Regions from separate parts of the Nonomuraea maheshkhaliensis genome, predicted to be linked through region 2. Evidence: riboswitches for the same ligand, from Rfam matches in the RefSeq annotation. Region 2 holds a riboswitch; each other region holds the start of a gene.
The links. Region 2 has a riboswitch for S-adenosylmethionine ahead of ABFX54_RS00305 (aminotransferase class V-fold PLP-dependent enzyme). Riboswitches for the same ligand answer to the same signal wherever they lie in the genome.

Region 1 (7,355 bases), on a different contig from region 2:
GTTCACCACCGCGTCCACGCCGGCCGTCGCCTTGCCGAGCACCTCCGTGTCACGCAGATCGCCGACCAGCACCTGGGCGCCGAGTTCCGCGAACCGCTCGCCGCGCGCCGCGTCCCGTACCAGGACCCGTACCTGGTCGCCGGGTGCCGCGCTCTGCAACAGCCGCGGCACGAACCGCCGCCCGACCTGGCCCGTCGCTCCTGTCACCAAAGTCAGCATGGCCGCCTCCTCATCGTCGTAGCCACCTTTGAAGCGTGTGGGAAGGACGGGATCGGCGGGAGAGACGCGGTCATCCAGGGATCGGCGCTCCCTGGATACATGGCCGGGAGCAGGGCATCCTCGAACAGTGGACCGTACCGAACTCGCCGACTTCCTGCGCCGGGCCCGCACCCGGCTGGCCCCCTCCGACGTGGGCCTGAACGCGGGTCCGCGGCGCCGCACCCCGGGCCTGCGCCGCGAGGAGGTGGCGCAGCTCACCGGGATGTCCACTGACTACTACACGCGGCTGGAACAGCGCCGCGGCTCCCACCCGTCGCGGCAGATGCTCACCGCTCTCGCCCGCGCCCTGCGGCTCACGGACGTGGAGCGCGACCACCTGTTCCACCTGGCGGGCGAGGAGCCGCCCCGGCCCGGCGACTCCTCAGAGCACGTCCGCCCGGGGCTGCTGCTGATCCTGGACCGGCTGCACGACCTCCCGGCGTCGGTGCTGACCGACTGGGGTCAGATGCTCGCACAGAACACCATGTCGGTGGCCCTGACCGGCGGCCATGTAGGGACGAACCTGATCCGCCGCTGGTTCATGGTGCCGGGCGCACGGGACCTGGCCCCGCCCGAGAACCACGAGGAGCATGCCCGCGCACACGTAGCGACCCTGCGTGCGGTCACTGCGGCACGCCCCCACGACCCGGGCCCCGCCGCCCTCGTGGCCGAGCTCCGCGCCGCGTCGAATGAGTTCGAGGGACTCTGGGAGTCGCATGACGTCGTGGTACGCCGCCCGTCGCCGAAGCGTTTCCTGCACCCCGTGGTCGGTGTCCTCGACCTCGACTGCGAGGTACTGGTCAGCGATGGCCACAGCCAGCAGCTCGTCGTGCACTCGGCGCGGCCGGGCACCGAGACATACCAGCGGCTCGAACTACTGCGGGTCGTCGGCCTCCAGAACCTGACCCCCAGCTCCTAGGAGAGGCATGGCGCCGGACCGATGCCCGCTCGTGCGGCGTGACGGCCGTACATCACCGCTGACCTCGGACGACGTCACGGACCAGGGCAGTCCGTCTGCCTGAGGCGGAGGGTCGTCATGCTTCGCGGGCTGGACTCCGTCGTCGGTCCGTACGTGGACGCTCTGCGAGGTCATGAGCGAGATCGATCAGATGAGGCAGGCGCAAGGTCCGGCCGCCGCTTCCAGGCAGCGGAACGTGCAAGGGCTCGGTCCAGTCGGCTGGAATCGCCGCCGGCCCGTATACGGCGCCGGCGAGGCCTCCGGTGACCGCGGCGACGGTGTCGGTGTCGCCGCCCAGGTCGATCGCAGCGCGGATGGCATCCGCAAAGCTGCGGGTGGTACGCAGTGCCCACACGGCTGAGCCGAGACAGGGCCAGACAGCGCCGTTGAATTCGGTGGCGTGATCGGGATGCCAACCGGTTGCGAGGACGGCGGCGTAGCGCTGACGATGGCCGGATCGGACAGCGGCGAGGATCTGTGGGAGCTCGTCCAAGGGGTTCGCCCCCTTCATGGCGACACGTATCAGGTCGTGAAAGATCGCGGTGCCTTCCCATGCCGCCGGATCGCCGTGGGTGAGGGCGGCGATATGCCGGGCGGCATCCATGGTGACCTGCCGGCCGTCGCGGGCGAAGTACACCGCCGATGGGGTGGCCCGCATCAGTGCGCCGTTGCCGGTGGCTCGGTGGCTGCTCTGGTGGTGGGCGGTGGCGGCCCGGTCCCAGGGCAGTCCTCGGGTCAGTACGTCTTCGGTCTGTAGCCCGATGTCCTTGGGGTCATCGGCCGCCCATCGCTGGAAGCGGGCGAAGATGTCCGGTAGGTCTGGGCCGCCGTGCTCCAGCAGCGACTCGGCCACATGTATGGCCATCTGAGTATCGTCAGTGGCTTCCCCGGCATCCCAGCCGCCGCCCCCGTTCATTTCGCCGCCGGCACCCGGTAGCGGGAAGCGGGAGGAGAACGCGCCCGCCGGCCCGAACTCGAATGGCGCACCCAGCGCGTCGCCTACAGCAGAGCCGACGACCGCACCAACGGCCCGCTGCCCAACATTCACTACGGCAGGCTACCGAGCTGATCGAAGGAGAGAACAGGAGCGGGATCGCCGGCGTGTGCGTCGCGCGAGAAACACCGATCGCGGCCTGGAGCCGGGCCTGACCAACCGCAAGATGCATTTGGCCATTGACACCGAGTCGGTGCCTCCCCGCGTCCAATTGGCTAGCCTTCGCCGGTGAGCTTCGCCAACTTCGCCCGTAGGGTACGTGACCCTGACTTGCCCTACCGATGGCGGCTGTCGGCGTTCCGGTCCTGCGTGCAGTTGTATCGGCCGCTGGGATTCGAGGCGACGCTGCATTTCCTCGAATTCCAGGCCGGGCAGTTTCAATACGATGAGGCGGCACTTCCTCAGGCGCTGGACGCTGTCGAGGCCAGCCGCGCTGCCTGGCATGCCGAGCTCCACGCTCACGCGATAAGACGTCGGGAGGCCAAAATGCGAGGCCGGCGATCTCCGCGTGCAGAGGAACCAAATCCCAACCTTCAGGTTCGCTGGTACTGGTACGGCAATCCCCGGACGGCCGCATTGCTCGCATTGCGGTTTTGGCGCCGCCGACGTTTCCGTCGTCTGCTGCCCTCCTCTGACCCCGTTCTCCTGGAGATCACCATGTGCGTCAGCGAGTGCCTGGACTTCGGCGCCGACCTCACGGAAGCGCAACGCGACCTCCTCGCCGTCCGATTAAGCGAGATTAAGCAACGCCTGCACTCGGCGGATCTCCTGCTCGTCGTCCGGCACATCGAGGTGGCATCGGGTTTGAGGTAGCTCGAAGCGGCGAGAGATCGAATAGTGCGGTTGAGGCGGTGGGTTTCGGGTGCCCACCGACCAGCACGCCCAATTGGCAGAGAAACCCCGGCTGGTACTGTCCGGTCGCCGGGGAAGACGCCCGAACTACTCGGCGTTCGCGTTCGCGTTCGAGAGGCGAGCACGCAGCGCCTGCTTGACGGTCGGCCACTCAGCAGCGATCACAGAGAACATGGCCGAGTCTCGCAACAACCCCGCTTCGCCAGGCGCCCAGGAGGGCGACCAACTGCGCAGCACGCCCTCGAAGCACGCGCCGAGGTTCTCGATCGCACGGCGCGACCGCTGGTTGCGGGCGTCCGTCTTCAGGTCGACGCGGGCCACGCCCAATGTCTCAAACGCATACGCGAAAAGGAGCAGCTTCGCCTCGACATTGATTCCGGTGCCCTGTGCCGATGCCGCAAGCCATGTCCAACCGACCTCGATGGCACGCAAATCCTGCCGATCCGGCCACGTTCGTGGGTTCCAGAACGCCGTGCATCCCACTGCCATGTCGTCCCGCACCCGAACCTGCGCGAAAGGAGTCAACCCGTCGCTCCCACGAGCGAACTGAGCCGCAAGGTACGCCTCCACCTCAGCGGCGCGGGGAACCAAGGTGAAATCGTAAGAGGAACGGTCCTCTTCCGCGGCCCGCCTTAGATCCGACGCGTGGCTCATCGCGAGCGGCTCCAGCCGAACGAGCGATCCATGCAGCACGGGAACATCAAGCCTCAGGCTCATCAAGCCCTCCTCATCGTTCCTGGCGTTGGCACCTTTCCCTTTCTTCGGGCAGGTTGCCGGACCGTCGCTGGGCCAGGTCCCTCGGATCCTCTGGATGAATCTCGAAGCAGAGATCATGCCCCGATGCGAGGACGGCGTCAAACGTGATTCGGCGGGCGCACCCTTACCCCGCAGGAAGCTCACATCAGTCCGACCATGCCTCCGGCGGGGAACTCCGGCTCCGGGATTTCCTACGGGTGGCGTGGACGGGATGTGGCGTCACGACGCGATAATCGAATGAGTCCGGATGGGGATGGCGAGTACCGTTCGAGGATGCGGCGGTGCGGGGAATGCGGCCAGTGGGAACCCGCCGGAGCACCTGACTGTGAGCGATGCGCAGGGGTCGTCGACGAGATCGTCGAAGCGGGATGGCGGGAGTTCGTCACGCGCGAGTTCGGGACCTTGGCCGCCCTGGACGAGCGCGCCGTGGCCGAGATGGTGATCGACGAGCCCGACAGGCACCTGTGGCGGGTGGTGGACGCCGCCTACGACCGGCTCACCTGCACCGAGTGTGGCAGCAGGTTGAGCCGGGGGCCGGCCGGCTGCACCGCCTGCGACCTGGCGAACGGGTTCCGGTACGTCGCCGTCGAGATCGACCGGCCCGGCGTTCCGCCAGGCAACGAGCACGCGCTACGGGTCAATGTGTCGGTGGTGCGCAGGCCGTCCGGAATTTCGTGGCGTGAGGTAGTGGCCCGGCGGCTCCTCCTCCCCTTTCTCCTCGACGGACACCTGCCCACGATCAGGCAGGCGCAGGCGGCACGGGCTCTCCTCAACCAAGGGGGCACGGCCGAGGAACTAGCGGAGCATCTCAACCTTGCCTGGGGTGACGACCACCGCTAGCTACGGCCAGCCGTGCGGAAACGATCAGCTGCCAGTCGTGATCGCCGTGCCAAGAAAGGGCAGTCAACGGGAGTCGGTTACGGTCAAGAGCGAACTCCGCGTCGAGCAAAGCTCCCCGGAACCCGAGGTCCACGGAGGCCACCAGTCCGCCCCACCGCGGCCCCGTGCGCTCGCTTCGTGTAACCCACGTGGCGCTCACAGCTATTTCACCTGCGTACGGCTCTATGTGTGCAGGTGAGGAGCGCTCATGCCCGAGTACCGTTTCAACTGTCCTCCCGGCTGGCCTGTCCCGCCTCGCGGATGGAAGCCGCCGCAGGGATGGAAGCCGGACCCGTCGTGGCCTCCCGCTCCAGCCGGCTGGGAGTTCTGGGTTCTGGAGGAGGCACCGGCCGCGAGCGTACGGCAGCAACCGGAACGCAAGGGCGGCGGCCTCGTTCAGGTTCGACACGCACGCACTGATCTTCAGCGAGGACGCGGTGGAGCTGGAAGCCCGGCTGCACGCGGAGCTGGGCGATCGGCGGCTCAACAAGGTGAACCTGCGCCGTGAGTTCTTCCACGCCACGCCGGCCGAGGTACGAGACCTGCTGCAGAAGATCGCTGGACAGCATCTGCTGGAGTACCGCGACACGGCCGAGGCTCTCGAATGGCGGCAGTCGGTTGGAGCGTTGCAGAACTCTTCGCCGACATAGCCTCACCGGAAGTCAGCGGATGGGAGGCCGGCGGACGTATGGTGGCGTGCCGGCCAGGGCGGTCAAGCTGGAGCTACGCGTCCAAGGCACTCCGTATTCCGGCGGCCAGGGCGGCGATCTCCTCAGGGGTGCGCTCGATGACCCCGTTCTCCGACATGAGAGCGTGGTACTGCTGCCGCTCGTACGGCACCCCAGGCGGCAGGCCCGCGATGTGCCAGTGCAGGTGGGCGTTCCCCTGCTGACTGCCCAAGGACAACAGGTACGTCCGCTCGCACGGCACGCATGCCTCCACGGCCAGCGCGATTCGCCGCACAACTCTCATCACCGCGACGAACTGATCCTCGGAAAGGTCTCGGACGACGTGCTCGACGTGCGTCTTGGGCGCCACGAGGACGTACCCCGGCAGGACGAAGAAACGGGGCAGAAACGCGATGTGCTCCCCGTCGTCGTAGACGATTTCCTCCGGCTGGTCGGAAACTCCGTTGACCATCGCGCAGATGAAGCACGGTCTCGTCCGCGAACGACGGCTGTAGCTTTCCACGTCGAACGGCACCCGCTTGATCGAACCCGTCATCATCGCCCTTCCTGGGTGGAGCTCTCGGCCCGGACACGCCATGATCGCCGTACCATCGAGGCCGTACAAGGCGGGCGGTCGATCGCGGACTGCCGCCACCGCTCTGATCACCCCCGCCCAGAGTTTCCGGCGCGGGCCGGGCATGAGCAGGGTGACGGTTGGGCCAGTATTACCGCATGGACCTTCAGAAACTTCGCGAATCCATCGCCCAGGCCTGGGCGACGGACGTGCTGCCCAGCCTCTCCGGTCTGGTGGAGATTCCCGCCGTGTCGCCCGCCTACGACGCCGCCTGGGAGGAGAACGGTCACCTGCGGACCGCCGTCGACCACGTACGGAACTGGGTGGAGTCGCGCGGCCTGCCCGGCGCGCGGTGCGACGTCGTGCAGCTCGACGGCCGCGCTCCGCTCCTGCTCGTGGACGTGCCCGCGACGCCGGGCGCGGCGACGACCGGGACCGTGCTGCTGTACGGGCACCTCGACAAGCAGCCGCCGCTCGGCGACTGGTCGGAGGGCCTGGGCCCGTGGCAGGCGGTGATCCGCGACGGCCGGCTCTACGGCCGCGGCGCCGCCGACGACGGGTACTCGGGGTACGCCGCCACGACCGCGCTGGAGGCTGTACGCGGGGCAGGCGGCGAACACGCCCGTGCCGTCATGCTGCTGGAGACCGGTGAGGAGTCCGGCAGCCCGGACCTGCCCGCGTACCTGGAGCATCTCGGCGACCGGCTCGGCGAGGTGTCGCTGGTGGTCTGCCTGGACGGCGGCGGCGGAGACTACGAACGGCTGTGGCTGACCTCCAGCCTGCGCGGCGCCGTGCAGGCGACCGTCACGGTGCGCGTCCTCGAGTCGGGCGTCCACTCAGGGCTCGGGAGCGGCATCGCGCCGAGCTCGTTCCGTGTCATGCGCCGGCTGCTCGATCGGGTGGAGGACCCGGAGACCGGCGAGGTCAAGGTGCCCGAGATGGTGGTGCCCATTCCGGACGAACGGCGCGCGGAGGCGGCGGAGCTCGTCGCGCACCACCCGGAGGTCGCCGTGCCCCGGCTCCCGCTGCTGCCCGGAATGAGACGGGTCTCCGACGACGATGTCGAGCTCGTCCTCAACAACACCTGGCGGCCGACCCTGTCCCTGACCGGCGCCGCCGGGCTCCCGGACCCCGCGGTGGCGGGCGCCGTGCTGCGACCCTGGACCTCCCTCCGGCTCAGCTTCCGCCTGCCTCCCTCGGCCGACGCCGAGGCGGCGCGCACCGCACTGGAGAAGATCCTCACGACGGATGTGCCGTACGGGGCGCAGGTCGAGGTGAGCGACTTCATGGTCATGAACGGCTGGCACCTGCCGGCGACGGCCCCCTGGCTGGCCACGGCGTTGCGGCAGGTCGGTGATCGCGTGTTCGGCAAGCCGTGCCAGAACCTGGGCATCGGCGGCGGGATCCCGTTCATGG
Region 2 (7,355 bases):
GTCGGCGTGGGCCGGGGCGGCCATCGACAGCATGGCGGCGGCACCTGCGACGACCAGGACCTTCTTCAGCATGAGGGCTCCTCTCAGTTTCGCGGCTTCGCGCCGCGAGTGCTCGGGGAGCGATCCGCTCCGCCGGTAGGGGATGGCGCAACGCGATCACTCGATGACAATGGGTAAACGCTACCGCAAGTCGGAGACATTGAGTAGTCATATGATGACAGTGCGTGCCCGTCGCGAGTCATGAGATAGTCCAGAACATGTGGCTCACCTGGCGCGTCGCCACCGAGCGCGCGCTGTACGGCGAGGAGGGTTTCTACCTCCGCGAACGCCCGTCGGGCCACTTCCGCACCTCGGTCAGCGCCTCGGCCGCCTTCGCCGGAGCCGTGCTGGCGCTGCTCGCGGAAGTGGACGCCGAGCTGGGCAAGCCCGACGTGCTCGACCTGGTCGACATCGGCGCGGGCGAGGGCGTGCTGGTCGCCCAGGTCCTGGAGTCGGCGCCGCCCGCGTTGCGCGATCGGCTGCGGATCACGGCGGTCGACCTGTCCCCCAGGCCGCCCGACCTGCCCGGGCGCGTCCGCTGGTCCGGCGAGGTGCCCAACGGCATCGTGGGGCTGGCCATCGCCAACGAGTGGCTGGACAACGTGCCGCTCGACGTGGCCGAGCAGACCGCTGAAGGGCCGCGCCTCATCCTGGTCGACGTGCGCACGGGCGAGGAGCGGCTCGGCGGGCCGCTGCGCCCGGCCGACCGGGCCTGGCTGGAGCGGTGGTGGCCGCTGACCCGCGTGGGCTCGCGGGCCGAGATCGGCCTCCCCCGCGACGAGGCATGGGCCTCGGTCCTGGTACGTCTCCGCAGAGGCCGGGCGATAGCCATCGATTATGCACACCCTGTGGACAACCGGCCGTTGTGCGGCACGCTGACCGGGTACCGCGACGGCGCGGTCGTCACCCCCGTACCCGACGGGACCTGCGACATCACCGCACATGTCGCCCTCGACGCGTGCGCGGCGGCCGGGATCAGGGCCGGTGCGATATCCACAACCTTGTCCACACAGCGCGCGGCGCTGCGCGAGCTGGGGGTCACCGGCGCGCGTCCGCCGCTCGACCTGGCCCGGGTCGATCCGCGCGGCTATCTCAGGGCGCTGGCGCGGGCCTCGGAGGAGGGCGAGCTGATCGATCCTTCGGGGCTCGGCGGCTTCGGCTGGCTCAGCCAGCAGCGGTGAGCGTAAGCGCCGCTCTCAGGCGGTGGCGGTGAGGTCGAGGCTTCGCAGGCCGCGAATGATGTAGCCGGGCTTCCACGCCGGCTCCTCGCGCAGCTCCAGCGTGGCCGCCCGGTCCAGCAGCGCGCCGAACGACTCCGCCAGCTCGATCCTGGCCAGCGGCGCGCCCAGGCAGAAGTGGATGCCCGCGCCGAACGAGATGTGCGGATTGTCGGCACGACCCACGTCGAGCCGGTCCGGGTCCTCGAACACGTCCTGGTCCCGGTTCGCCGAGCCGAACAGCAGCGCCACCTCCGAGCCGCGCGGGATCCGTACACCGTGCACCTCGATGTCCTCCAGCACCCAGCGCTCGAACATCTGCAACGGCGTGTCCCAGCGCATCAGCTCCTCGACGGCGGTGGGCAGCAGGGACCGGTCCGCGCGCAGCCTGGCCAGCTCGCCGGGGTTCCTGAACAGCGACCACCAGCCGTTGCCCGTCACGTTCACGGTGGCCTCGTGGCCGGCGTTGAGCAGCAGGACGCAGGTGCCGACCAGCTCGTCCTCGGTCAGCTCCTCGATCTGGGTGAGCGCCGAGATCAGGTCCTCGCCCGGGGCGCGGCGGCGTTCGGCGGCCAGGGCCTTGAGGTAACCGGCGAACTCCGACGCCGCGCGCACCGCGGTGTGCTGGGCCTCGGGGGCGGGGTTGAGCTCATACATGCCGCAGATGTCGGCCGACCAGGGGCGCAGCAGGTGGCGGTCCTGGTCGGGGATGCCGAGCATCTCCGCGATGACGGTCACCGGGAGCGGCTCGGCCACCTCGGCGATCAGGTCACCGCCGCCCTTGTCTACATACGCCGCCACCAGGTCCCCCGCGATGGCACGGACGCGGGGGCGCAGCGAGTCGACCATGCGCGGCGTGAACGCCCTGGAGACCAGCCGGCGCAGCCTCGTGTGCACCGGCGGCTCCACGTCGAGCATGCCCGCTCTGATCACCCGCCAGAACGGCTCCTGGAACTCCGGCTCCGCCGGCCTGCCGAACTCCTCGTGGGTGGCCACGTGCAGGTAGGAGCGGCCCAGCCGGCGGTCTCTGAGCAGCGCGTTGACGTCGGCGTGCCGCGCGATGAGCCACTGGCCCGTCGGCTCGAAGTAGGTGACGGGCGCCTCGCGCCTCAACTCGTCGTACACGCGGTACGGGTACGCCACGAAATCCGGATTCCAAGGATCAAAGCCCACTATTTCATCTTAGGATGGGGTTTCTCCTTCCTGGACGGCCTGCCGCCTCCTGGTGTGCCTGCTGCGCACCCGGATGTTGAGCAGCTCCACGACGACCGAGAACGCCATCGCGAAGTAGATGTAACCCTTCGGGATGTGCTGGTCGAGGCCCTCGGCGACGAGCACCACCCCGATCAGCACCAGGAACGACAGCGCCAGCATCTTGATGGTCGGATGCGCGTCCACGAACCGGCTGATCGGCCCGGAGGCGAACAGCATCACCACCACGGCCACCACGACCGCCGCGATCATCACGCCCAGCTCGTCCACCATGCCGACGGCGGTGATCACGGAGTCCAGTGAGAACACCACGTCCAGCACCATGATCTGCACGATCACCGACGTGAAGGAGACGGCGGCGGCCTGCTTGCCGTCCTTGCCGGCCGGGGCCTCCATGCTGTGGTGGATCTCGGTGACGCTCTTGCCCAGCAGGAACAACCCGCCGAGCAGCAGGATGAGGTCGCGTCCCGAAATTTCCTGACCTAGCACCGTGAACAGCGGCTGCGTGAGCTGAACCACCCATGACAGGCCGAACAGCAGAAGCAGCCGGCTGAGCAGAGCCGCCGCCAGACCGAGCACACGGGCCCTGTCGCGCTGCTCGGCGGGCAGCTTCCCGGCGAGGATGGAGATGAAAATGATGTTGTCGATCCCCAGCACGATCTCCAGGGCGACCAGGGTGAAGAAGCCGATCCAGATATTCGGATCGGCCACCCAGTCCAGCATCGGGTACCTCCATGACTCGGGGGTTGATGGGGTTTCCCGGTAGCAACGAGCCGAGCCGAGCATTAGTTCGCGGGGTTGCGATTCATGCCGGGGTGTCGGTTATAGTTCCCCTCGTAGGTCATGAGTGCCAGCGACAAGCCCCGGCTAGCTGGCCGGCAACCCTCGCGTCCGCGGCGGGGTGCCCCGGGTGAAGACCTGGTCCGTCACGAGGTGTGGCGGGCAAGCGCGGGCTCCGTGGCTGCTTCCAGGGGTCCGATGGCCCTTCAGGAGGTACCCCTGTGTCCACTCTGACGATCTTCAACTCCGCCCGTACGCCCGAGGCCGCCCCCGCCTCCGCGACGAGCCGGCCCATTCCCGCCGTGCTGGGCGCCGACCTGGAGGTGCCGGTCAAGGGCGGCAGGCTGGTGGGGTACGCCAACCTGGACTACGCGGCCAGCGCGCCCTGTCTTGAGCCGGTCAGCGCCGCCGTCACCGCCGCGCTCCCGGCCTACTCCAGCGTCCACCGCGGCGCCGGCTACGCCTCCCAGCTCACCACCGCCCGGTACGAACAGGCCCGCCACACGGTCAGGGCCTTCGTCGGCGCCCGCCCCGACGACTCCGTGATCTTCACCCGCAACACCACCGACGCCACGAACCTGCTGGCCGGCTGCCTGCCCGAAGGCACCACCACGGTGGTCTTCGACACCGAGCACCACGCCTCCCTGCTGCCCTGGCGGCACGCCGTGCGGCTGGCGCCGCCCGCCTTCCCCGGCGAGGCCGTGCGCGCCGCCGACGAGGCGCTGGCCGCGATCGAGGGGCCCAAGCTGCTGGTCGTCACCGCCGCCTCCAACGTCACCGGCGAACTGTGGCCGATCGCCGCGCTGGCGCACATCGCGCATCGGCACGGGGCCAGGATCCTGGTGGACGCGGCGCAGCTCGTACCGCATCGGCGGCTCAACCTGACCGCGCTCGACCTGGACTACGTCGCCTTCTCCGGGCACAAGCTGTACGCGCCCTTCGGGGCCGGCGCGCTCGTCGGGCGCAGGGACTGGCTGGCCGAGGGTGAGCCGTACCTCAGGGGCGGGGGCGCGGTGCGCTCGGTCGGGGAGAGCGTGGAGTGGCACGACGACCCCGAGCCCAGGCACGAGGCGGGCACCCCGAACGTGCTCGGCGCCATCGCCCTGGCCGCCGCCTGCGACGCGCTGACCGCGACCGGCTGGACCGCGCTGGTGCGGGAGGAGGAGCGGCTGATCGCGCGGCTGCGCTCGGGGCTGGCTTCGATCGAGGGCGTACGTGAGCTGTCCCTGTGGGGGGACGACCACCCGCGCGTGGGCATCGTGTCGTTCACCGTGGCCGGGTACACGGCGCGCGAGGTGGCCGAGGCGCTGTCCGGCGAGTACGGCATCGGGGTGCGCGACGGCAAGTTCTGCGCGCACCCGTTCGTCCGGCACCTGCTGGGCACGTCCAACAGCGCCTCCGACGGGGCCTCCGACGGGGCCCCCGACGGCGACTGCGCGGACGACACCGGCTCGGCGGTGCGGGCCTCGATCGGCATCGGGAGCACGCAGGAGCACGTGGACCGGCTGATCGAGGCCGTGCGGGACCTCGTCTCCCGCCGCTGAGCCCGGAGGTCAGCGGTTCGGCGGCTTGTGGTGCTGCGGCGGCTCGTCGGAGACGAGCGCGTCGATCTCCCTCATGTCGTCGTCGTTGAACCTCCCGGAGCCGGTCGGGCCGGTCGAGCGGGTCGTGTCGGGCGCGGCCGGCTGCCTGGGCACCTCCGGGCGGTCTGCCGGGACGTCCCGATCGGCGGGCGTCATGGGCCCGCCGGTGCGACCGGCCTGAGCCGTTCCCGTGGCGGTCGTGCCCGCTGCGGTACCCGCGGCCGTGCCCGCCGCCATGCCCGCGTCTCCCCTGCTCGGGGCGTGCGCGGCCAGTTCCTCCTCGGCCACCCGCCGCTCCCCGCGCCTGTGGAGGACCGAGGTGAAGATGGCGTCCAGCCCGATGCGCCCGCCACCCAGGGCGAGGAACAGCAGGCACAGCGCGCCGAGCGCCCCCGGCAGCTCCCAGCCGTTGTTCGCCGACAGCACGCCGTGGCTCCCGTGCACGAACACGATCGCGCCGATCATGTTGATCAGCAGCAGCAACGCCACCGGACGCACCAGCAGCCCGAGGATCAGGAAGACGCCGCCGACGGTCTCGACAATGGTCGAGAATCCGGCCGCCATCACCGGCATCGGGATGCCCATCTCCCGGAAACCCTCGGAAGCGGCGCTGAGCCCGCCCTGCCACTTCTGCCAGCCGTGCGCGAGGAAGATCACGCCGGTGGCGACTCGTGCGATCAGAGCTGCGACATCAAAAAGAACTCTCTTCATGGTGTTTTCTCCCCCCGTTACCGGTATTCCTCCCCATGTCCGGCTTCGGGATGCGTTTCCATACCATCTCTTGACCATCCCCCGCGCTGGATCACGTCCGGGTACGGTGGCAGCATTGCCGTATGACGGAACGAGTGGTCGGAATCGGCGCGGGCGCGAAAGAGCTGGCCACCGAGGACATGATCCTCAACATCGGCCCGCAGCACCCGTCCACCCACGGGGTGCTCAGGCTACGGCTGACCCTCGACGGCGAGCGCATCGCCACCGCCGAGCCGATCATCGGCTACATGCACCGGGGCGCGGAGAAGCTGTTCGAGGTGCGTGACTACCGTCAGATCATCATGCTGGCCAACCGCCACGACTGGCTGTCCGGCTTCGCGAACGAGCTGGGCGTGGTGCTCGCCGCCGAGCGCCTGCTGGGCATGGAGCCGCCGGTCAGGGCCGTGTGGGCGCGCACACTGCTGGCCGAGCTCAACCGGGTGCTCAACCACCTGATGTTCCTCGGCTCCTATCCCCTGGAGCTGGGCGCGATGACGCCGCTGTTCTACTCCTTCGACGAGCGCGAACGCATCCAGGCCGTCATGGAGGAGATCTCCGGCGGGCGCATGCACTACATGTTCAACCGGGTCGGCGGGCTCAAGGAGGACCTGCCGCTCGGCTGGCTCGACCGGGTGAGCCAGGCCGTCGCCGAGACCCGCCGCCGCGTCCCCGACATCGAGAACCTCATCCTGCACAACGAGATCTTCATCGCGCGCACCAGGGGCGTGGGCGTGCTCACCCGCGAGCAGATCATGCAGTACGGCGTCAGCGGCCCCATCGCCCGCGCCTCGGGCGTCGACTTCGACCTGCGCCGCGACGAGCCGTACCTGGCCTACCCCGAGCTGCCGGTGAAGGTCGTCACCCGGAGCGCGGGCGACTGCCACGACCGCTTCGAGGTGCTGTTCGAGCAGCTCAAGGTCTCGCTGGACCTGGCCGACGCCTGCGTCGAACGGCTGCGCTCGCTGCCGCCCGGGCCGATCAACCAGCGGCTGCCCAAGGTGCTCAAGGTGCCGGAGGGCCACACGTACGCGTGGACGGAGAACCCGCTCGGGATCAACGGCTACTACCTGGTGTCGAAGGGCGACAAGACGCCGTGGCGGCTCAAGCTGCGCTCGGCCTCCTACAGCAACATCCAGGTGCTGCGCGAGATGCTGCCCGGGCATCTCGTGGCTGACATGGTGGCCATCCTCGGCTCCATGTTCTTCGTGGTAGGTGACATCGACAAGTGACCTCCGCCCCCGTCCCCGCCCCCAGCCCTGCCCCCGACCCTTCCGCGGAACGCGACAAGTACGTCGACTGGCTGCGCGCGCTGAGCCTGGTCGTCGTGGTCCTGTGGCACTGGGCCTTCACCATCCTGGAGTGGAAGCCGCACGGCCCCGAGCCCACCAGCCCGCTGGGCTTCACCTCCGGCCTGTGGATCCTCACCTGGCTGCTGCAGGTGCTGCCGCTGTTCTTCTACGTCGGCGGCCACGTGCACCTGCTGTCCTGGCGCCAGGCCAGGGCGCGCGGGGTCGGCATCGGCTCGTTCGTCGCGCGGCGGATCAAGGCGCTGGCCCTGCCTGCGCTGGTCCTGTCCGGGGTGTGGATCGCCATCGGGGCGACGGTGACGTACACGTTCCAGGTGGACTGGATGTGGCGGGTCGTGCTGCTCGTCCTCAGCCCGCTGTGGTTCCTCGGCGTCTACCTCGTGCTGATCGCGCTGCTGCCGCTCGCGCTCTGGCTGCACAAGCGCTACGACGTGCTCACCCTCATCTGGCTCGGCGGGGCGGCGCTG
Region 3 (7,355 bases), on a different contig from region 2:
GCGTGATGACTGAGGTCACATTTGGTGACTGTACGTCCCTCAATCCGCCGTGAACAGCCGCACTCGGCACATTACGATTGGCCTCGGGCCGCGTGCGAGCGACGTGACCGTCACTCGCCCCTTTCGAGGAGGACACCATGGGAGCACCGCTCAGCGGTGACAATGCTGCCCAGGAACCGTCCCGACAACCGCTCTCAGAACGCGACATCGAGCTCCTCGCCTTCGAGCGCCAATGGTGGCGCTACGCGGGCGCGAAGGAGCAGGCCATCAAGGAGAGCTTCGGTTTCTCCGCCACGCGCTACTACCAGCTGCTCAGCGAGCTGATCGACCGGCCGGAGGCTCTTGAGCAGGACCCCATGCTGGTCAAGAGGCTGCGCAGGCTTCGGTCCACCCGCCAGCGCGAGCGCGCCGCCAGAAGGTTTGGCATGCGCCCCTGACCGGCTGGGTACGGCAGCCGCGTGAAGAACATCCCTGGAATGGAAGCGATCTTGCGTGATCCGGCGGGCGCCGTGATCGGGCTCGACTTCGACGGCACACTGTCGCCGATCGTGCCCGATCCGGCCCAGGCCGTGATCCACCCCGAAGCGCCGGCCGTGCTGGCCGAGCTGGGCGCTCACGTCCTCGCGGTGGCCGTCGTGACCGGCAGGCCCGCGGCCACCGCGCTGGAGCTCGGCCCCGGCCTGGCCGACGTGGAGGGGCTGGTCGTGCTCGGGCACTATGGCTTCGAACGCTGGGAGGACGGGCGGATCTCCGCGCCACCACCCCCGCCCGGGGTGCCCAGGGCCGAGGCGGAGCTGCAACTGCTCCTCGGCACGCTCGACCTCAAGGGCGTCGTCATCGAGGACAAGGGCCGGGCCGTGGCCGTGCACACCAGGCGCAGCCCCGATCCCGAGGGCGCGCTGGCCGTGCTGCGCGAGCCGCTGGCCAAGCTGGCCGAGAAGCACGACCTGGTGATCGAGCCTGGGCGCATGGTGCTGGAGCTGCGGCCGCCCGGCATGGACAAGGGACACGCGCTGAGCCTGTTCCTGGCCGAGAAGGCCGCGAGGTCGGTGATGTTCGTGGGTGACGATCTGGGTGATCTGGCCGCGTTCGACGCCGTACGCGCCTCGGGGCTGCCCGGGGTGACCGTGTGCAGCGGCTCCGCCGAGGTGACCGCGCTGGCCGAACGGGCCGACATCGTGGTGGACGGGCCGCAGGGCGTGGTGGCGCTGCTGCGCGAGCTGGGGTCGGCGTTCAGTCGTTCGTGATTGTGCTGCAAGTCCCGCTGCCTAGGGTCGGGGCATGCCCAAGCGTCATCTCGCCGTCGCGGCCCTCACCGCGATCACCCTCCTCGCCGCACCCCTCTCCACCGGCGCCGCGAACGCCACCAGCGCCCCGTACACCGTCACCACCGCGAACGTGAGCAGCGTCGCGACCACTCAGCCGCTCAAGCTCAGGGGCGGTCTGACACTGCACCTGCCGATCACATGGGCGGTCCACCGGGTCCGCCCCGACTGGACCCGCGTGGTCACCGGCAAGTGCGCCAAGCCCTCCAGCGGTTACGGCACCCCGGGCTGCCGGAGCTTCTGGGTGCTCGGTCCCAAGGCCATCAAGTACGGCAACGAGCTGTTCCACGCCTACGACGGGAAGCGGCCGTTCTATCCCGCGACCGACGTGCAGCAGTGCCCGAGCAACGGCAAGTGGGGCCAGACCCTCGGCTCGGCCAGGGTCACGGGCCTGCGCCAGGTCGGCCCCGGGCACAAGGCCGCCTACCGCGAGTGGCGGGCCTCCTGCGTCTCGTACGTCAACGGCAAGGTGAAGTCGCGTTACACGCAGCGCGAGTGGTACCTGCCGAAGACCAGGATCCTCGTCGTCGACCAGTGGAGGACGCCGGGCCTGCCGGACGTGCTCAGGAACGCCGACTGGAGCTGAGCACCCCGGCCACGGCCAGGCCGATGAGCACCGGCACCAGGAGGAACGCCTTCCAGGTGCCGAAGCCGTCGGCGAGCGCGCCGAGCGCGAGCGGGCCGGCCGCGATGGCGGCTCCCGCCCAGATCGGCGAGGCCGCAGCGGCCAGGTCGGCCCGGCCTCCCGCGCCGGCGATCAGCCCCGACAGCGCCAGCGGGAAGTGCAGCGAGGCGCCGAGCCCGCAGACCACCAGCCCGGCGTAGGAGAGCGCCGGGTGGGTGCTCAGCCAGAACAGCAGCCAGCCCGCGAATGCCACCGCCAGCGCCCCCACGAACAGCGGCACGGGGGGCAGCCGCAGAGCGAGCTGCGCCCCGGCGAACCTTCCCGCCGCCAGCCCGCCCACGAACGCCGTCAGCCCGGTGGCCGCCGCGGCCGCGCTGATTCCCGTACGGTCGGCGAACAGGTCGGCGGCCCACAGATTGAACGTGAACTCCATCGCCACGCAGCAGAACAGCACCAGCCCCGCCAGATGAAACCCCCACCCCGGCCTGCCCACCGCCTCCGTACCCGCACTGGTCTCGGCCGGCTGTTGCGGGACGGGAGGCGACGGCGGCCAGACGCGGCTCATGAACAGGGCCAGCAGCACGCTCACGACCGGCGTGACCAGCAGCGCCGCCCGCCAGCCGAACGTGCTCTGGGCGACCACGCTGAGGCAGAACGTCATCGCCATGCCCACCACCACGCCCACGGCGTTGGCCTCGCTGATCGCGGCCGGGCCCGCCGGGCCGTGGTGGTCGCTGAGCGCGGCCATGGCGGTGTAGAGCATGATCGAGCTGAACCCGCCGGAGACGCCGTACCCGAGCATCGTCAGGGGCAGGGCGTCGGCGGGGACGATCACGAGCAGGCCGGCGTTCATCCCGGCCAGACCGATCCAGGTGGTCGCGCGCCGGCCGAACCTGCGGGTGAGCGCCGGCAGCAGCAGCCCGGCCACGATCGTGCCCACGGCCATGGCGGTGCCGTGCAGGCCCGCGACGGTGGCCGGGACGCGCAGGTCGGCGCGGAGCAGCGGCAGGGCGGCGCTCAGGCCGTACATGTAGGTGGCGAACGCGCCGAGCTGGAGGTAGATGAGCCAGGTCGGACGATCTCTGATCAGCCGGATGGGCGGTAAGACCATGCTCACCCGGCAGCCTCCTGATCGGTGAGGGGCGTCGCCCTCTCATGGTAGGTCAGCGCGCCGAGCCCGCTCGGAACCGGGGGCCGAGCAGGCTCAGCCGAAAATCGGCGGAGCAGGCTCAGCCGAAAACCCCGAGCCGGCTCAGGTCAGGGCGTCGAGCTGGGCGGCGAACCACTTCTGCGGCGGCAGGGCGGTCGCGGCCGCGTGCAGCTTGTCGCGGCGCATGCGGCGCTCGTCCTCAGGCATGACCAGCGCGTCGTGCAGGGCCGCCGCGGTGCCGCTGATGTCGTACGGGTTGACCAGGAGCGCGTGCTGCCCCAGCTCGGCCGCCGCCCCCGCCTCACGCGACAGCACCAGCGCGCACCGCTCGGACAGGACAGGCCCCTCCTTGGCGACCAGGTTCATGCCGTCGCGGATGGGGTTGACGAGCAGCACGTCGGCCATCCGGTACGCGGCCAGCGAACGCGGATAGTCGTCGTTGACGTTGAGTATCAGCGGGTCCCAGTCGTCGGTGGCGTACTCGTCCTCGATCTCCTGGGCACGGCGCTGCACCGAAGCGGTGTATTCGCGGTATTCGGGCAGGTCGTGCCGACTGGGATAGGCGAAGGCGAGGTGGACGACCCGGCCGTGCCACTCGGGATGGGCGGCCAGGAACTCACGGTAGGCGATCAGGCCGCGGACGATGTTCTTCGACAGCTCGGTGCGGTCGATGCGGACGATCAGCCTGCGGTCGCCCACCTGCTCCCTGAGCGCGGTCATGTGGGACTCGACGTCGGGCTCGCGGGCCCGCTCCCACAGCGCCGAGCCGTCCACACCGAGGCTCTGCACCCCGATGCGGGTCGTGCGGCCGTCGTGGGTGACGCTGCGCCCGACGCGGTCGGCCTCGGCGCCCAGCAGGCGCTCGCAGCAGTCCATGAACGCCTGGGCCCATCTGTCGGTGAGGAACCCGGCGTGATCGGCCCCCAGGATGCCCTCCAGGACCTCGCGCGCCACCTCGTCGGGCAGCAGGGAGAAGTATTCGGGCGGCGCCCACGGCGTGTGGCTGAAGTGGGCGATGCGCAGGTCGGGCCGCTCGGCGCGGAGCATGGCGGGGGCCAGCGTAAGGTGGTAGTCCTGCACCATCACGCGGGCGCCGTGGCCGGCCTCCTCGGCCAGCGCCAGCGCGAACGCCCCGTTGTAGTCGCGGTAGGACTCCCACTCGCGCTCGAACCGCGTGCCGAAGTTGGGCGTGTTGGGGATGTCGTAGAGCAGGTGGTTGACGAACCACAGGGTGGAGTTGGCCACGGCGTTGTAGGCGCGGTGGAAGACGGCGGGCGCGATGTCGAGCATGCGCAGCGGGCCCGTGTCGTAGCCGGCCTGGTCGATGCGGCCGCCGGAGGCCAGGCGCACGGCGCTGCGGTCGCCGTCGGACAGCGCGGCGCAGACCCACAGCACGCCGTCGTCCTTGGCCACGCCCGACAGGCCCGAGACGAGCCCGCCGCCGCCGCGCCGCATGGTCAGCTCGCCGTCGTCGGAGACGGTGAAGGAGACCGGGCCTCTGTTGGAGGCGAGCAGGACGCTGTTCATGGACATCCTCGGTCACGAGTCGCGGGATTGACGCGCGGACCGCGCCATCTCGCGTGCGGCGGGGCGAGGAAGTCAACTAGGCTCCCATCGATCACAAACATAGGATCCCATCTATGGCGCTTGATGAGCTAACCGAGGAACTCGCCCGCTCCGCGGCCGGAGGAGACCATCGCGCACTTGGCGAGCTCCTGGCGCGGATCGAGCCTGACGTGCTGCGCCACTGCGCCCGAATCCTCCCCTATCACCAGGATGCGGAAGAGGCCTCGCAAGATACGTTGCTGGCCGTGGCGCGCAACATCGGCCGCTTCGAGGGGCGGGCCAGGTTCAGCACCTGGCTGCACATCGTGACCGCCAACTGCGCGCGGACGACGTACCGGACGCTCAAGCGCAGGGCGGCCGAGCAGAGCTCGGACGAGCTGCCCATGCAGAAGCCGGACGTGCGGCGGGTCAGCGTGATCGCGGGCTCGCGGCTCGACCTGCTCGACGCGATGGAGGCGCTGGAGGCCGACAAGCCCGACCTGGCGCAGGCGCTGGTGCTGCGCGACATCGTCCAGCTCGACTACAACGAGGTGGCCGAGCAGCTCGGCATTCCGCTCGGCACCGCGAAGTCCCGCATCCACCAGGCGCGCAAGTACGTGCAGGGCGTCCTGGGCGAGGATTATCGCTGAGACCAACCGTCCCACATGGTGAGACGGGTGGAAGTTTCGGCCACTTGAGCGGGTAGAGTCCAGTTCAACAACTTCATATTGCTCATCCAGAGGGGTGGAGGGACCGGCCCTGCGAAGCCCCGGCAACCCTCCCGGCTTTCGACTCGCGACCTGGCGAGGCCGACCGGGACTAGGTGCCAATTCCGGTTCGCGGTCAAGGTGGCCGTGGGCGAAGATGAGGGAAGGCCTCGCTTCATGTCGCTCGACTTTGGTCCTGCTGTCGGTCTGTCCTGCCGCGAGTGCGGCGCGCGTTACCCCCTGGGTCCCAGCTTCGCCTGTCTGGAGTGTTTCGGGCCGCTTGAGGCGGCCTACGACTTCGGCACGGTGACCCGGGCGGACATCGAGTCCGGCCCGGCCAACATCTGGCGTTACCGCAAGCTCCTCCCTGTCCCGGCTGACGTGACCGAAAAGCCGAATATGAACCCCGGCTGGACCAAATTGGTCAAGGCCGGAAACCTCGGCAAGTCACTGGGACTCAAATCCCTGTACGTGAAGGACGACTCGGGAAACCCCACCCACTCCTTCAAGGACCGCGTGGTCGCCATGGCCGTCGAGGCGGCGCGCAACTTCGGTTTCCACACGCTCTCCTGCTCCTCCACGGGCAACCTCGCGGGCGCGGTCACCGCCGCCGCGGCGCGGGCCGGGCTCGACGCGTGCGTGTTCATCCCGGCCAACCTCGAAGCCGCGAAGATCGCCATGGCCCGCGTGTTCGGTGGCCGGCTGATCGCGATCGACGGCACCTACGACGAGGTCAACCGGTTCTGCTCCGAGCTGATCGGCGACCCCATGGGCGACAAGTGGGGCTTCGTCAACGTCAACCTGCGGCCCTACTACGCCGAGGGCTCCAAGACGCTCGCGTACGAGATCGCCGAGCAACTCGGCTGGCGGCTGCCCGAGCAGATCGTCATCCCCATCGCCTCGGGCTCCCAGCTCACCAAGATCGACAAGGGCTTCAAGGAGCTGATCCGGCTGGGGCTGGTCGAGGACACGCCCTACAAGATCTTCGGGGCGCAGGCCGAAGGCTGCTCGCCGGTGTCGGCCGCGTACAAGGCCGGTCACGACGTCGTCCAGCCGGTCAAGCCCGACACCATCGCCAAGTCACTGGCCATCGGCAACCCGGCCGACGGTCCCTACGTGCTGGACATCGCACGACGCACCGGAGGAGCCGTCGAGGACGTCACGGACGCCGAGATCGTGGCCGCCATCAAGCTGCTCGCCTCGACCGAGGGGGTCTTCGCCGAGACCGCGGGCGGGGTGACCGTCGGCGTGCTGAAGAAGCTGGCCGAGAGCGGCAGGCTCGATCCCGAGGCCGAGACCGTGGTGCTGAACACCGGCGACGGGCTCAAGACCCTCGACGCCATCAGCGACGACGCCGCGCCCACGGCCGTGATCCGGCCCTCCCTCGACGCGTTCCGCGCGACTGTCTGACAACCAGGAAAGGCGACATTTACCATGAGCGTTTCTGTGCGGATTCCCACCATTCTGCGCACGTACACCGGGGGCAACGCCGAAGTGAGTGGCGAAGGCGCGACTCTTCGTGACGTGCTCGCCAAGCTGGACTCCGACTACCCCGGCATCGGCGCGAGAATTCTGGATGAATCGGGCAAGATTCGACGTTTCGTCAACGTTTATGTTGGGGAAGAGGACGTCCGTTTCGCCCAGGGTCTCGACACTCCCGCCCCAGAGGGCACGCAGATCTCCATCATCCCCGCGGTCGCCGGCGGCTGAGTGCCGCGGCATCCCCGATCGTGGAAGGCGCCCCTTGTGGGCGCCTTCTGCTTTTCCAGGGCTAATTCAACGTTGTACGAGCTTCGCTGCGAAGAAATACCTGGTTTGCAGATTGACTCTGTTGCCAAACCCCGTGCCACAGGTATGGTCGAGGGCGATCGTCTGCATGATTTTCAGTTATGTCAGGCGATTACAGGCCTCGCGGAGGAATGGGCGAGATCTGAGAGACCAGTAAGAGGAGTCGGAAGTGGCGCAGGGCACCGTCAAGTGGTTCAACGCGGACAAGGGCTACG

Region 1: it holds a riboswitch for S-adenosylmethionine, as region 2 does, so the genes downstream of both, ABFX54_RS42735 (GNAT family N-acetyltransferase) here and ABFX54_RS00305 (aminotransferase class V-fold PLP-dependent enzyme) in region 2, are expected to answer to the same signal.
Region 3: it holds a riboswitch for S-adenosylmethionine, as region 2 does, so the genes downstream of both, thrC (threonine synthase) here and ABFX54_RS00305 (aminotransferase class V-fold PLP-dependent enzyme) in region 2, are expected to answer to the same signal.

Annotation. Positions count from the first base shown of each region.
Region 1 is NZ_BAAAMU010000103.1:20,883-28,237, forward strand. It holds gene ABFX54_RS42715 (NAD-dependent epimerase/dehydratase family protein) at 1-219, opposite strand, end outside; gene ABFX54_RS42720 (helix-turn-helix transcriptional regulator) at 347-1,177, shown strand; gene ABFX54_RS42725 (ADP-ribosylglycohydrolase family protein) at 1,293-2,264, opposite strand; gene ABFX54_RS42730 (hypothetical protein) at 2,439-3,023, shown strand; gene ABFX54_RS42735 (GNAT family N-acetyltransferase) at 3,150-3,779, opposite strand; SAM riboswitch class I at 3,787-3,880, opposite strand; gene ABFX54_RS42740 (hypothetical protein) at 4,092-4,658, shown strand; gene ABFX54_RS42745 (GIY-YIG nuclease family protein) at 4,883-5,347, shown strand; gene ABFX54_RS42750 (HIT family protein) at 5,421-5,924, opposite strand; gene ABFX54_RS42755 (M20/M25/M40 family metallo-hydrolase) at 6,098-7,355, shown strand, end outside.
Region 2 is NZ_BAAAMU010000001.1:57,583-64,937, reverse strand. It holds gene ABFX54_RS00325 (chaplin family protein) at 1-72, opposite strand, end outside; gene ABFX54_RS00320 (SAM-dependent methyltransferase) at 258-1,220, shown strand; gene ABFX54_RS00315 (cytochrome P450) at 1,236-2,429, opposite strand; gene ABFX54_RS00310 (TerC family protein) at 2,439-3,191, opposite strand; SAM riboswitch class IV at 3,308-3,423, shown strand; gene ABFX54_RS00305 (aminotransferase class V-fold PLP-dependent enzyme) at 3,470-4,792, shown strand; gene ABFX54_RS00300 (DoxX family protein) at 4,802-5,542, opposite strand; gene ABFX54_RS00295 (NADH-quinone oxidoreductase subunit D) at 5,665-6,810, shown strand; gene ABFX54_RS00290 (acyltransferase family protein) at 6,807-7,355, shown strand, end outside.
Region 3 is NZ_BAAAMU010000072.1:29,100-36,454, forward strand. It holds gene ABFX54_RS36320 (SAM hydrolase/SAM-dependent halogenase family protein) at 1-19, opposite strand, end outside; gene ABFX54_RS36325 (DUF3263 domain-containing protein) at 138-437, shown strand; gene otsB (trehalose-phosphatase) at 477-1,247, shown strand; gene ABFX54_RS36335 (hypothetical protein) at 1,282-1,911, shown strand; gene ABFX54_RS36340 (MFS transporter) at 1,889-3,061, opposite strand; gene ABFX54_RS36345 (alpha,alpha-trehalose-phosphate synthase (UDP-forming)) at 3,203-4,633, opposite strand; gene ABFX54_RS36350 (RNA polymerase sigma factor) at 4,741-5,295, shown strand; SAM riboswitch class I at 5,375-5,516, shown strand; gene thrC (threonine synthase) at 5,530-6,762, shown strand; gene ABFX54_RS36360 (MoaD/ThiS family protein) at 6,787-7,062, shown strand; gene ABFX54_RS36365 (cold-shock protein) at 7,310-7,355, shown strand, end outside.